One region of the Streptomyces sp. NPDC001443 genome, then DNA from elsewhere that is predicted to be linked to it. Evidence: riboswitches for the same ligand, from Rfam matches in the RefSeq annotation. Region 1 holds a riboswitch; the other holds the start of a gene.
What was found. Region 1 has a riboswitch for cyclic di-AMP ahead of ACWC24_RS23260 (M23 family metallopeptidase). Riboswitches for the same ligand answer to the same signal wherever they lie in the genome.

Region 1 (7,039 bases):
AGTTCGGACCGGTGCACGCCGGATCCCCGGCGGGGGACTTCGGGGTGATCGACCTCAAGGACGCCGAGGGGTGGGTCGTCACCGGGCAGCACAACGACGTCCTCACCTACGTAGGCCCCGACGAGCCGCACGAGCGGTCGGACATCGCGATAGGGGTGTTCGGGCGGTCCAAGCGCCACCGCGACGGCACCGAACTCCACGTCGTCCACGTCGAGGACAGGCGCGGCGGGGCGGAGTAGTCCCGCGGCACCAGGTCCTGTCCGGTGGATCACCGGCTCGGGGCCGTCGGGAGCGGGCCGGCTCCGGGACCCGAGGCTTCGGCGCCGTACGGCCGGTCCGCGTCCCACACCTTTCGGTTTGCCTGAGAGGCAAGCTATTTGCCAGGGAGGCAATCGAGCTGGCTCAATGGATGCCATGAGCTTCCCAGAAGCCGGGTCCGGGCCGCCGCTCGGCCCGGCAGCAGAGCCGGCCGCGGAACCGGCGGCGGAGAGCGCCGAAGGTCTCTCGGCCGTCGCGCCGCGGCTGCGCGCCCTGCGCCGCCAGGCCTCGCTGACCCTGGAGGCCGCCGCCCGCGCCGCCGGGCTGTCGCCCGCCCATCTCTCCCGGCTGGAGACCGGGCGGCGCCAGCCCTCGCTGCCGATGCTGCTCACGCTCGCCCGCGTCTACGGTACGACAGTCTCGGAGCTGCTCGGCGAGACGGTCCCCGACCGGGACGCCGTACTGCGCGCCGGTGACACGGAGCCGACCGCCGCGGGCGGCTGGACGTACTGGCAGGCCGGCTCGCCCGGCCGCGGGATGCAGGCCCTGCGGGTGCGCGTCCCGTACGGCTCGCAGGGCGACATCGTCCGCGTGCACCCCGGCGAGGAATGGCTGTACGTCCTCACCGGGCGCCTGCGGCTGCGTCTGGCCGACGCCACCCACCTGCTCGGTCCGGGCGACAGCGCGCACTTCGACTCGCTGACCCCGCACCGTATCGCCGCTCAGGACCCCGACGGGGTCGAGCTGCTGTTCGTACACACCCTGCTGCAGAGTCCGACGGCCGCACTGTGCCTCGGCAACGTCATCGGAGAGAGGCCATGAGCGACATCGAGGAGAAGTTCCCCCGCTCCCTCTGGATCAGGCTGATCATCTACATCGCCGTCGGACACGTCCTCGCGGCGTTCATCTGGCTGCTCTTCGAGATCGGCGCGCAGCAGCAGTAGCAGGCAGCAGCAGTAGTACGAGCCCGGCGGCGGGCCGCCGCCGGGCCGAGAGGTCAGTCGAGGAGCCGCTCGCGCAGCCGCTCCCGGGTCTCCGGGGTCAGCTTGAGGCCCTGCTCCAGGTAGGTGTCCACGCCGCCCCAGTTCTCCTCGATGGTCTCCAGCGCCGCGGTCAGGTACTCCGCCCGCGCGTCGAACAGGGGGCCGAGCAACTCCATGACCTCGGGGGAGTAGCCGGCCGAGGACTTGTCGCTGCGGCGCACCTTGTAGCGGCGGTGCGTGGCGTTGGACTCCAGGTAGTCGGCGAGGATCGCCTCGCGCTCCACGCCCAGGGCCAGCAGCGTCACCGCGATGGACAGGCCGGCGCGGTCCTTGCCCGCCGCGCAGTGCATCAGGGCCGGGACGCTGTCCTCGGCGAGCGAGTGCAGCACCCGTGAGTGCTCGCCCGTCCGCTCCTTGACGATGGTGCGGTACGACATGATCATCCGGTGCGCGGCCTTGCCCTCGCCGAGGATCGCGCGCAGCTGCTCGATCTCGCCGTCGCGGACCATCTTCCAGAACTCGGAGCCGTCCGCCGGGTCCGACAGCGGCAGGTTCACGTTGCGCACGCCGGGCAGCTCGACGTCCGGGCCCTCCAGCTTCCGGTCCGCCGCGTTGCGGAAGTCGAAGATCGTGTGCAGCTTCAGGGAGGACAGGAACGCCGTGTCCTCGTCCGTCGCGTGCGCCAGGTGACCGCTGCGGAACAGCACGCCGTGGCGCACCCGCCGCCCGTCGGCGGTGGGCAGTCCGCCGACGTCGCGGAAGTTGCGCACTCCGGCCAGTTCGGGCTCGGTCGACGGGACCTGCTGCGTCAAGGGGGGCTCCTCCCGCTCGCCCCGTCGGCGTGGCTCGGCGGGTGGCCGACGGGATGCGCTGACGACGATACGACATCGGTTCGAGGGCGACCGCGTTGTCCACAGGCCAAAGCCTCGGTGCGGCGATCAGCCTCGTATGTCACTTCTATCTGATCTGCCCCAATTACGCTCTTTGCTGGAAGTCGCCCCGGAATAAAGGTGACTGGGTGGAGGGTGCGTGAGGAGGGTCATATCGGTGACCGTGAGTGCTATGTCATGTTCACGCAATCAGTGCGCTTTTTTGGGGAGATGTGAAGCGGGAGGGGAGGGAATTCACGGAGGGTAATCGGGATCTCTCGTAACGGATCAAGCAAAACGGGCACATCCGGAAGGCGTCGCTTGTCCCGTTGTGGCGGGCTCGCTTACGTTCCACACCGATCCGGGCGGACGCCTAATCCTGCCGCCGCCCGGTGCCCGCACACTCACCCGTGCACGGCAGGAGCGGGGGACCCACAGGCTCGACCGCCTGGTCCCGTCATCGGAACAGGCTAGGGGTTCAGCCGCGCCGCGAGCGCGGCCGGACATCTCCAGTCCGCACCCGACAGCTCACCTCGTAGGCGCCGGAGAGGAATTCGCCATGCCCGCCAAGGGTAAGCACCGCCGTCCCAAGGCCCCGCGCCTCAGCCGCTCGCTCGCCGTCGCCGGAACCGGCGGCGCCGCGCTCGCCCTCCCGCTGCTGGGGGCCACCGGAGCCCACGCGGCGACGCCGCAGTCCGCCGCCCAGCCGGTTCCCGGAACGGCCGTGCAGTCCGTCGCGACGAGCGGCCAGAAGACCGCCGAGCAGACCGACGGGCAGAGCGCGGGTACCCGTATCTACACGGTGGTCGCCGGCGACCACCTCGCGAAGATAGCCGACGCCCAGCACGTCGACGGCGGCTGGCACCGGCTCTACCAGGACAACCGGGCGGCCGTCGGGGCCGATCCGTCGCTGATCCACCCCGGTCTGAAGCTCACCATCGGCGCGAAGGCCGTGACGGGCGGGGGCGCCGAGTCCGCCGCGCCGCAGGCCGCCGCCCCGAAGTCCGCGTCGGCGGAGACCTCTTCCTCTTCGGTGGAGTCGTCCCCCGCGAAGTCCGCCGTCCCGCAGACCGCCGGCAGTGGTTTCGTGCTCCCGGTCGCCGGTGCCCCGATCGGCACCGCGTACCACGTGGCGGGCAGCATGTGGTCCAGCGGTCACCACACCGGCGTCGACTTCGTCGTCCCGACCGGCACCTCGCTCAAGGCCGTCGGCGCGGGCACGGTCGTCTCGGCCGGCTGGGGCGGCGCGTACGGCAACCAGGTCGTCATCCGGCTCGCCGACGGCCACTACGCGCAGTACGCCCACCTGTCCCAGCTCTCCGTCTCGGCCGGCCAGGCCGTGACCCCGGGTCAGCAGGTCGGTCTCTCGGGCGCGACCGGCAACGTGACCGGCCCGCACCTGCACTTCGAGATCCGCACCACCCCGGACTACGGCTCGGACATCGACCCGCTCGCCTACCTCCGCTCGCACGGCGTCGCCGTCTGACCGACGGGCCGTCTCCCGCGCGCCTCTCCGCCGTCGAAGGCCGGACCCCGATCCCCGGGTCCGGCCTTTGGCGCACCCGGGTGCGGGTACTGCGTCGACGTCCCGGATCGCACGCTTATTCCCCGATTGGACAACTCTTTAGGAGTGGCTTATCTCACCGTCCGTCAACCCGTGGCTACGGTCGCGTAGGTCACATTCGAGGGTGAATCATGAGCCGATGTGGCAGACGATTCGAAGAGTGACGGCAGAGCAGTGATCGGGTCGTACGTAGCGGTGGGGGACAGCTTCACCGAGGGCGTCGGCGACCCCGGCCCCGACGGGGCGTTCGTCGGCTGGGCCGACCGGTTCGCGGTACTCCTGGCGGACCGGCAGCCCGAGGGCGACTTCCAGTACACCAATCTCGCGGTACGTGGAAAGCTCCTCGACCAGATCGTGGAGGACCAGCTTCCGCAGGCCGTCCGGCTCGCGCCGGACCTGGTCTCCTTCTGTGCCGGCGGCAACGACATCCTCCGGCCCGGGACCGACCCCGACGAGGTGGCGGAGCGGTTCGAGCGCGCGATCGCCGCGCTGACCGCCGTGTCCGGCACCGTCATGGTGACAACCGGCTTCGACACCCGCGGTGTTCCCCTGCTCAAGCACCTGCGCGGGAAGATCGCGACCTACAACGGGCACGTCCGGGCCGTCGCCGACCGGTACGGCTGCCCGGTGCTGGACCTGTGGTCGCTCAAGTCCGTCCAGGACCGCCGGGCCTGGGACGGCGACCGGCTCCACCTCTCGCCCGAGGGACACACGCGCGTGGCACTGCGCGCGGGCCAGACCCTCGGCGTGGAGGTGCCGGCGGACCCGGAGCAGCCCTGGCCGGCGCTGCCGCCGCGCGGCACCCTCGAAGTACGGCGCGACGACGTCCACTGGGCGCGTGAGTACCTGGTCCCGTGGATCGGCCGACGGCTGCGCGGGGAGTCCTCGGGCGACCACGTCACCGCCAAGGGTGCGCTGTCCCCGGACGACATCAAGGAACGCATCGCGTCCGTGGCCTGAGCGGCCGACAGTCACGGGTGCGGGGCCGGCTCTCCGGTCGGCTCCGCGCCCGCGTCCGGTCCAGGGCCTGTCCGGCAATTCGCCTCGTCGCCGGGCGGACGGGAATTGCCGGACAGGCCCGAGCGCCTACGCCGTCAACGCCTCCCGCGCCAGACCCAGTTCCCGGGCCAGCGCCTCGTCCACCCACTCCTGCGCGCGGGCCCGCGAGACGGCACCGGCGTACGACGTCAGCTGTACGGCGAGCCCGTCGAGCAGGGCCGTCAGACGCAGCGCCGTGGCCGCGGGGTCCGGGCACTCGAACTCCCCGGCGGCCACACCGTCCGCGACCACCTCGGCGAGCGCCGCCTTCCAGCGCCGGTCGAGGTCGCGGGTGACGTCCTGGAGCGCGGGCTCGCGCAGCGCCGCCGCCCAGCCCTCGATCCACAGCCGCCAGCCCTTGGCCTGCCCGGTGGGGGCGTACCAGCGCACGGCCGAACGCAGCCGCCGCAGCGCGGTCGTCCGGCGGCCGAGCAGCTTGCTCAGCCGGGCCAGGTCCTCCTCGGCCGCGTACGTGAAGGCGGCGGCGACCAGCTTCTCCTTGGTCGAGAAGTGGTAGAGCACCAGCGCGTTGCTCACCCCGAGCGCCGAGGCCACGTCGACGATCCTGACCGCCGCCACGCCCCGCGCCTCGATCTGCTGCACGGCGGCCCGCAGCAACTCCTCGCGCCGTTCCGCCACGTTCAACCGCACTCTCGCCACCCGGTCACCTTAGTGCCGCACCTCGGTCGCCGGAACGGCGATGCGGGCGGGCGGGAACGTAGGGCCGACCGGTGTTGCGGCAGGACGGGAACGTACGGCCGGGCACCGGCGTTGTCGCAGAGCGGGAACGTACGGCCGGGGGCCGGTGTCGTCCCGGGAGCTGACCATAATGAAACGTCCCGACTCCACCTGGAGGTGCCGTGCCCGGTTTCCGTTCCTCGAGCCTCGGGCTCCGCTCGTTGCAGCCCGCGGCCTTCGGCGCGGACCCGAGCGGCGGGCGCCTCGCGCGTATCCGCAGATCGCCCCATTTCAAGGACGGGGTCTTCCAGAACCCCGGCGGCCCGTCCCGGATCCGGCCCTCGGGCTCCGCCTCCGCCCTCGCGAAGGTGTACTTCGACCGGGAGGCCAAGTCGCACCGCGCGCCGAGCGGCACGATCCCGGTGCACGCCACCACCCTCGCCGACCTCGCCCGGCCGCCCGCCTCCGGACTGCGGCTCACCTGGATGGGGCACTCCGGCGTGCTCGCCGAGATCGACGGCCGACGGGTGCTGTTCGATCCGGTCTGGGGCGAGCGCTGTTCGCCGTTCGCCTTCGCCGGCCCCAAGCGGCTGCACCCGGTTCCCCTGCCGCTGGCCGCGCTCGGGCCGGTCGACGTCGTCGTCATCTCCCACGACCACTACGACCACCTCGACATGCCCACGATCAAGGCGCTGGCGGGCACGGACACCCTGTTCGCCGTGCCGCTCGGGGTCGGTGAGCACCTCGAACACTGGGGTGTGGCGGCCGACCGGCTGCGCGAGCTGGACTGGCACGAGTCGACCCGGATCGGCGGCCTCACCCTGACCGCGACCCCCGCGCGCCACTTCTGCGGCCGGGGTCTGCGCAACACCCAGCACACGCTGTGGGCTTCCTGGGTCGTGGCCGGTGAGGAGCACCGGATCTACCACAGCGGCGACACGGGCTACTTCGACGGCTTCCGGGACATCGGCGCGGCCCACGGCCCGTTCGACGCCACGATGATCCAGATCGGTGCTTATTCGGAGTTCTGGCCCGATATTCACATGACTCCGGAGGAGGGTGTCCAGGCCCACCTCGACCTCCAGTCCGCGGACCCGACGGTCGGCGTGATGATGCCCATCCACTGGGCCACCTTCAATCTGGCGCCGCACCCGTGGGCGGAGCCGGGCGAGGGCACGATGCGCGCCACGCACAAGGCGGGTGTGGCGTTGGCGGCCCCGGTGGCGGGCGAGCCGTTCGAGCCGACCGTGGCAGCACCCTCGGCGCCGTGGTGGCGTGCCGTCGCCAAGGCGCCCGCCGGGGGCTGGCCCACGTGGCCGCCGGTGGCGTCGTCCGGACCGGAACCGGCTCTCGCGGTGGAGTAGCGGTCGATCCTTCCGGGGCCGGACCACGCACGGCCCCGTTCCCTCTAGTGCTTCGTCAGTGCCCATGCGCGGTCGGGCGGTGGCGGTTCCCGCCCTGTCGCCATCACCGACAGTGACTGTTTCTGATCGGTTGAGATCGCTCTTTTGCTCCCGGGTTCCCTTCGTGTTCCCCCTGGGGGCGGGGGGTCTGATGGGTTCATCGGTCTTCCGTGCGAGGCCTCATACCAGAGCGGGATGCTCACCGTGGGAGTTTGCCAACTGCCCACCGCACCTGTCGCAACCGCG
Region 2 (7,039 bases), on a different contig from region 1:
GGCGGCGGCTATCGAACCCAGGGCGTCCCGGGCCGAGTTGAGCCGGTCCTCCCGGCGGGCCGCCTCGTCCCGCAGGGTCCCCAGCCGCTTCTCGGCGGCCTGTGCCTTCTCGTGCGCGCCGTTGTACTTCTCGGTGGCCGCCTCGGCCTCCCGGTACAACTGGTCCACCTTGGCCCGGACCTGCCCCGGCGTCAGATTCGGCTCGGCGTGTCCGGTCCCGTCGAAGACGGTCGCGGTCGCCGCGCCCGCGAGGGCGAGCGTGGCGGCGGTACGGACCGTACTGCCGCTGAGCGAGCGCGGTCGGGGCTTGCGGTGCGCTGCCACGTGGCCTTGCACGTCCTTTCGTACGACCGCCCGTCCCGGGACGGCTCCCGGGCGGACGCACGGCCGCCAGGGGAGCGGACGTACGGCCGCCCGGGGGCGGTCCACGCGTCCGGCGGCGACCACGCACAGGGGGAGCGGGCCGCCGCCGGACCTTCTCGGCGGTGGTGGCCGACTGCCGCCCCTGGTCCGGGCGGCGGTGGGGAGCCGGTCACCTGGGGGAGGACGCTAAGCCCGTTTATGTCGGATGGATAACGCCATGTGCGGAAGTGTCCCAAGTGGATCGAATGACGACTTCCGATGACCGTGATTGGAACCGAGAGCCGTCACCTTCACGCAGCGTGATGACCGATGACGGGATTCCCGGTCGCGGGTGGGTTACGCGGTGCTATAGCGCGCATATATGCAGGCATTGCCGACGGGGTGGTGTCGGACGGCCCGGGCGCCCCTGGTTAGGCTCCGGCCTCATGGACGTACTCATCCATCTCTTCGTAGGCCTGCACATCATCGGCATCGCCGCGCTCCTCGGCGGCTTCCTCACCCAGATGAAGGCGATGGGCCGCGGCACCGCCCGCTTCGTCCCCGCGATGCTGCACGGCGCGGCGACGATGCTGGTCACCGGCGTGATCCTGGTCGGCCTCAACCAGGCCGACGACCACCCGGTCAACAACATCAAGATCGGCGTGAAACTGGCCCTGCTGATCGTGATCCTCGGTCTCGTCTACGTGAAGCGGGACGACGAGACGGTGGACAAGGGTCTGTTCGGCCTGGTGGGCCTGCTGACCACGGCGAACGTCTTCATCGCGGTGCTCTGGACCTGACATCGGCCCGGACGGCCTGCGGGGCCGCCCGCACAGCCGCCACGGCGACCGCGAGCCACACCGCCACCGCGACCCACAGCAGCGCCTCCCCGAGCCCCTTCAGCCACGGCACGCCGAGGGCCGAGGAGACGGCCGACGCCGCTGCCGCCGTCATCCCCATCGGGAACACGGTCGACCACCGCAGCACGTCGTAGCGCAGCCGCGGCCACCGCAGCTCGGCCGCCAGCATCACGGCGTAACAGCACAGGTCCAGCGCGAGCAGGGCGGCGGTCGCGGCGCGCAGGACGCCACGGTCGTCGTCGTTCCACAGATGCAGGCGCGCGCTGTCGGCGGCGAGCAACTGCGCTCCGGCCAGCGCCGAGATGGCGAGTGCCCCGCCGGCCACCCACTGGTCGCCGGCGCCCTCGACGGCCTGGCGCGGGTCGAAGCGGGCCAGCGCCAGGCCGTAGAGCACCAGCCCCAGCCAGAACAGCACCAGCGCCGCATGCGCGAGCCAGGCCGTCGACAGGGTCGCGGCGAGGGTGGCCGCCAGCACCGCGAGGCCCTGGGTGGCCACGCACGCGAGGAACACCGCCCCCGGCATACGGTTCCCCCAGTGCCGCAGGACGGCCACGAGCAGCCCCGGCCACAGCACGGCGGCCAGCGCCAGCAGCGCCTCGGCCAGGGTCTGCCCCCCCAGCAGCGAGAAGCGGGTGCCGAGCACCGTGGTCGCGGCGACCGCGGTGAGCGCGGCCGGTGCGGTCGCCCGGCGCACCCAGGCCTCCCGCTCCCACAGCAGCTGGACGGCGAAGCCCGCCGCCAGGGCCAGCCAGGCGACGCAGGCCGGCACCAGAGCGATCCGGGACGGCACCTCGTACCCCGTCTGCTCCAGTCCGACCGACAGGATGCCGGTCGCCAGCACCGCGGCTCCGGTCGCCGGCTCACGCCACGCCCACCGGGCGCGGAGCGGCGGGATACGGGGCGTGGAGGGCATGCGGCCGATGCTAAGGAGCCCCGGGCGCGCGGTGAGCGGGGCGCGCGCGGGCGCCCGGAAATACCCGCGACCGCAGGCAGCTCCGCACGCCCCCCGGCACCCGCGCGGGGGGCCGGGCAGCGGGTGGCGTCAGGCCGGGCGGACCACGCTGTGGATCCCGGACTCGCCGTCGTAGTAGATCGACTCCTCGCGGACGTACGCGCCGGGCTTGGGAGCGTGGATCATCATGCCGTCGCCGATGTAGATGCCGACGTGGCTGACGTCGTCGTAGAAGAAGACCAGGTCACCCGGCCGGGCGTCGGGGAGGGAGACGGTGGTGCCGGTGTTCACCTGGTCGTAGGTGGTGCGCGGCAGGGTGACCCCGGCGGCCTTCCAGGCGGCCTGGGTGAGGCCGGAGCAGTCGTAGGAGCCGGGCCCGGTCGCGCCCCAGACGTACGGCTTGCCGATCTGCGCGCGGGCGAAGGCGAGCGCCTTCTCGGCCTTGGTGCCGACGGCGGAGTCCGCGGACGAGGAGGACGAAGAACCGGACGAAGAACCGGACGACGAGGACGTGGCGGACGAGCCCGAACTCGACGCCGCGCTCTCCTTCGCCGCTGCTGCCTCCGCTGCCGCCTGCTGCTTCGCGAGCTCCGCCGCCTTGGCCGCGGCCGCCTCCTGCTTCTGCTTCTCGATCGCGGCCAGCCGGGCCTTCTCCTCGGCCGTCAGCCGGGACAGCAGCACGCGCGCGGCGGCGAGCTTCTTCTGGACGGCAGCCTTGGCGGTCTGGAGATCGTTCTGCGCGTCGGTGAGCGTGTCGAGGCTCTCGGTGGCCTTGCGGCGCTCCTGCATCATCGCGGCCTGCTCGGTGACGTAGTCGTCGACCGCGCCCTTCTGCCGCGAGGTCAGCCGGCCCATGAGCTGGGTCTGGTCGAAGTAGTCCTGGGGCGAGTCCGCGAGCAGGAAGGTCGCGGTGTCCGGCGCGGTGGCACCGGTCCGGTACTGCGCCGCGGCGAAGGAACCGAGTTCCTCGCGTGCCTCGTTGAGCTTCTGGGTGCGCCGGGCGACGTCGTCGAGCAGGGTGTCGACGTGCTTGCGCTGCTTGGTGGTCTTCTCTTTGGCCGCGTTGTAGTTCTCGGTCGCCGACTCGGCCTGGCGGTACAGGTCGTCGACTTTCTTCTCGACCTCTTCCAGGCTCGGTCGGCCGTCGTCGGCCGAGGGGGCCGCGTGGGCCGTCTGGGAGAACAGGGCGACGGAGGTGAGGGCCGCCGTGGCCAGGGCGGGGGTCCGTATGCCTGCTGCGCGTGTACCGGTGGGACGCGACTTGCGGTGCGACGCCAAGGGAGGCGACTCCTTCCACACTCCGCCTACCGGGTTAGCTGTCGGGTTCGGGCGGATGATCGGAAGGTTTGCCCTACGGCCTGTCCCCGATGGGGGACGGGGGCCGATTCACCCCAGGTCTTGGTTGGGTCCCCGGCTCCGGACGCCGTGCGGGCGTACCGGACTCGGCGGAGGCCGCGCGGCCCGGCGACGTTCGCCGGTGGGGGTCGTGCGGCCCGCCCGGCACGCTAGCCAACTCCTGTGGCCCTTGTGAAGGTTGATGGGCGATATGCCCGATACATTTTCGTGACCTAGGACCCGGCTGTGTCGGGGTGCGGCCGATCCGGCGTGCTTGTTCCTGCCCTGCGGTGTTCGAGCTCCTTTTTCTGCTTTGTCGCTTCGCGGCGCCGAGGTCACCGAGGGTGACACGGCCTTCCTCGGCCCGGCTCACGGAATGTGACGTTCCCCTCCCGGGCCCCCGCCCGGCCCCCGCCCGGCCCCCGTCCGAGGCTGTACGGCTTCGGGGATGTTCCCGGGACGGCGGCGGGTTGTCGGTGCGGCGCCCTAGACTCGGAGAGCGATGAGCAGCCTCTTTGACGACAGCTTCCTGGCGGATCTCCAGGCCCCCCGGGCCCATGGGGAGGAGCCCCCGCCTCCGCCCGAGGACGAGCACGTGCCGGAGCCGGTTCCGGACGACCTGTTCGGCGGGAAGTTCGACCTGCCGCCGGACCGGGACGAGTACTACCGTGACGGCGCCCCGCGCCCGGTGGTCGACCCGGCCGCCCTCCTGGAGGGGCTCAACGACAACCAGCGCGCCGCCGTCGTGCACTCCGGCTCGCCGCTGCTCATCGTGGCCGGCGCCGGCTCCGGCAAGACCCGGGTGCTCACCCACCGCATCGCCCACCTGCTCGGCGAGCGGAACGTGCACCCGGGGCAGATCCTCGCGATCACCTTCACCAACAAGGCCGCGGGCGAGATGAAGGAGCGCGTCGAGCAGCTCGTCGGCCCGCGCGCGAACGCGATGTGGGTGATGACCTTCCACAGCGCGTGCGTGCGCATCCTGCGTCGCGAGAGCAAGCGCCTCGGCTTCACGTCGTCGTTCTCGATCTACGACGCCGCCGACTCCAAGCGTCTGATGGCCCTGGTCTGCCGCGATCTTGACCTCGACCCCAAGCGCTTCCCGCCGAAGTCCTTCAGCGCCAAGATTTCCAACCTGAAGAACGAGCTGATCGACGAGGAGGACTTCGCGGCCCGGGCCGGCGACGGCTTCGAGAAGACCCTCGCCCAGGCCTACGCGATGTACCAGTCGCGGCTGCGCGAGGCCAACGCGCTCGACTTCGACGACCTGATCATGACGACGGTCAACCTGCTGCGTGCCTTCCCGGACGTCGCCGAGCACTACCGCCGCCGCTTCCGGCACGTGCTCGTCGACGAGTACCAGGACACCAACCACGCCCAGTACGCGCTGGTCCGTGAGCTCGTCGGCACCTCGGAGCACCCCGCGGACGTGCCGCCCGGCGAGTTCGGCCTCCAGCCCGCCGAGCTGTGCGTGGTGGGTGACGCCGACCAGTCGATCTACGCCTTCCGCGGCGCGACCATCCGCAACATCCTCCAGTTCGAGGAGGACTACCCGGACGCGACGACGATCCTGCTGGAGCAGAACTACCGCTCCACGCAGACCATCCTCTCCGCCGCCAACGCGGTCATCGAGCGCAACGAGTCCCGCCGCCCCAAGAACCTGTGGACCAACGCCGGCGCGGGCGCGAGCATCACCGGATACGTCGCCGACACGGAGCACGACGAGGCGCAGTTCGTCGCCGACGAGATAGACCGCCTCACCGACGCGGGCCAGGCCAAGGCCGGCGATGTCGCGGTGTTCTACCGCACCAACGCCCAGTCCCGTGTCTTCGAGGAGATCTTCATCCGGGTCGGCCTGCCGTACAAGGTCGTCGGCGGCGTCCGCTTCTACGAGCGCAAGGAGGTCCGGGACGTCCTGGCCTACCTGCGTGTCCTGGCCAATCCGGAGGACTCGGTCCCGCTGCGCCGCATCCTCAACGTGCCCAAGCGCGGTATCGGCGAGCGCGCCGAGGCGATGATCGACGCCCTCTCCCAGCGCGAGAAGATCAGCTTCCCGCAGGCGCTGCGGCGCGTCGACGAGGCGTACGGAATGGCCGCGCGCTCCACCAACGCCGTCCAGCGCTTCAACGTGCTGATGGACGACCTGCGCACGATCGTCGAGTCGGGCGCCGGTCCGGCGACGGTCCTGGAGGCCGTCCTCGAACGGACCGGGTACCTCGCCGAGCTGCAGGCCTCCACCGACCCCCAGGACGAGACCCGCATCGAGAACCTCCAGGAACTCGCCGCGGTGGCCCTGGAGTTCGAGCAGGAGTCCGGCGAGGGCGAGGCGACGGGCGGGCTCTCCGACTTCCTGGAGCGGGTCGCGCTGGTCGCCGACTCCGACCAGATCCCCGACGAGGAGGACGGCGACGGCGTCATCACGCTGATGACCCTGCACACCGCCAAGGGGCTGGAGTTCCCGGTCGTCTTCCTGACCGGCATGGAGGACGGCGTCTTCCCGCACATGCGTGCCCTCGGCCAGGCCAAGGAGCTGGAGGAGGAGCGCCGACTGGCGTACGTCGGCATCACCCGCGCCCGTGAGCGGCTCTACCTCACCCGGTCGGCGATGCGCAGCGCCTGGGGGCAGCCCTCCTACAACCCGCCCTCCCGCTTCCTGGAGGAGATCCCGCCGGCCCACCTGGAGTGGAAGCGGACGGGGGCCACGGCGCCGGTGTCCTCCGGCCCCGCCTCGGGACTGGCGGCCTCGCTGTCGTCCTCGCGCTCGCGTTCGTCGGCGGCCGGCGCGTCCGGCTTCGCCACGCGCCGGACCTCCGAGAAGCCGGTGGTGTCCCTGTCCGTCGGTGACCGGGTCACGCACGACCAGTTCGGGCTCGGCACGGTCGTCGGCGTGAAGGGCACGGGCTCGAACGCGGAGGCGACGATCGACTTCGGCGACACCAAGCCGAAGCGGCTGCTGCTGCGGTACGCGCCGGTGGAGAAGCTCTAGGACGTTGTCGGTCCGGCGGTCGGAGAAAGAGCCCTCGGGATCATCCCGGGGGCTCGGCCGTTGTCCGGTGCGCGCTTACGTCGGGTCGAGACCGTGGCTGCGCAGCCAGGGGAGCGGGTCGATGGCCGAGCCGCCGCTGGGCCGCACCTCGAAGTGCAGATGGGGACCGGTCGAGTTGCCCGAGTTCCCGGAGTACGCGATCGGGTCGCCGGCCTTCACCGTCGTACCGGAGGCGACGCGGTAGGTGGAGAGGTGGCAGTACCAGGTCTCCGTGCCGTCCATCGCCGTCACGATCATCATGTTGCCGTACGCGCTGTTCCACTGCGTGCGGACGGTGCCGTCGGTCGCGGCCATCACCGTCGTGCCGTACGAGACCGGGAAGTCGATGCCGGTGTGCACCGACATCCAGTTCACACCGGCCTGGCCGAAGTAGGCGCTCAGGCCCTTGCGCTCGACCGGAATGGCGTACTTCGGGCGCAGCCGCTCCTTGCGGGCCGCCTCCGCCGCGGCCTTCTTCTTCTCGGACTCCTGCTGGGCCTTGAGGTCGATGCGTTCCTGCGTACG

Region 2: another riboswitch for cyclic di-AMP. It lies ahead of ACWC24_RS11550 (NlpC/P60 family protein); the one in region 1 lies ahead of ACWC24_RS23260 (M23 family metallopeptidase).

Annotation. Positions count from the first base shown of each region.
Region 1 is NZ_JBSFIA010000023.1:3,920-10,958, forward strand. It holds gene ACWC24_RS23240 (hypothetical protein) at 1-239, shown strand, start outside; gene ACWC24_RS23245 (helix-turn-helix domain-containing protein) at 406-1,080, shown strand; gene ACWC24_RS23250 (DUF6126 family protein) at 1,077-1,202, shown strand; gene ACWC24_RS23255 (tyrosine-protein phosphatase) at 1,256-2,053, opposite strand; cyclic di-AMP (ydaO/yuaA leader) riboswitch at 2,506-2,665, shown strand; gene ACWC24_RS23260 (M23 family metallopeptidase) at 2,670-3,596, shown strand; gene ACWC24_RS23265 (SGNH/GDSL hydrolase family protein) at 3,849-4,634, shown strand; gene ACWC24_RS23270 (TetR/AcrR family transcriptional regulator) at 4,761-5,372, opposite strand; gene ACWC24_RS23275 (MBL fold metallo-hydrolase) at 5,573-6,754, shown strand.
Region 2 is NZ_JBSFIA010000008.1:22,155-29,193, reverse strand. It holds gene ACWC24_RS11565 (NlpC/P60 family protein) at 1-324, opposite strand, end outside; gene ACWC24_RS11560 (hypothetical protein) at 789-1,142, shown strand; gene ACWC24_RS11555 (SLAC1 family transporter) at 1,120-2,115, opposite strand; gene ACWC24_RS11550 (NlpC/P60 family protein) at 2,245-3,432, opposite strand; cyclic di-AMP (ydaO/yuaA leader) riboswitch at 3,441-3,612, opposite strand; gene pcrA (DNA helicase PcrA) at 3,992-6,475, shown strand; gene ACWC24_RS11540 (M23 family metallopeptidase) at 6,551-7,039, opposite strand, start outside.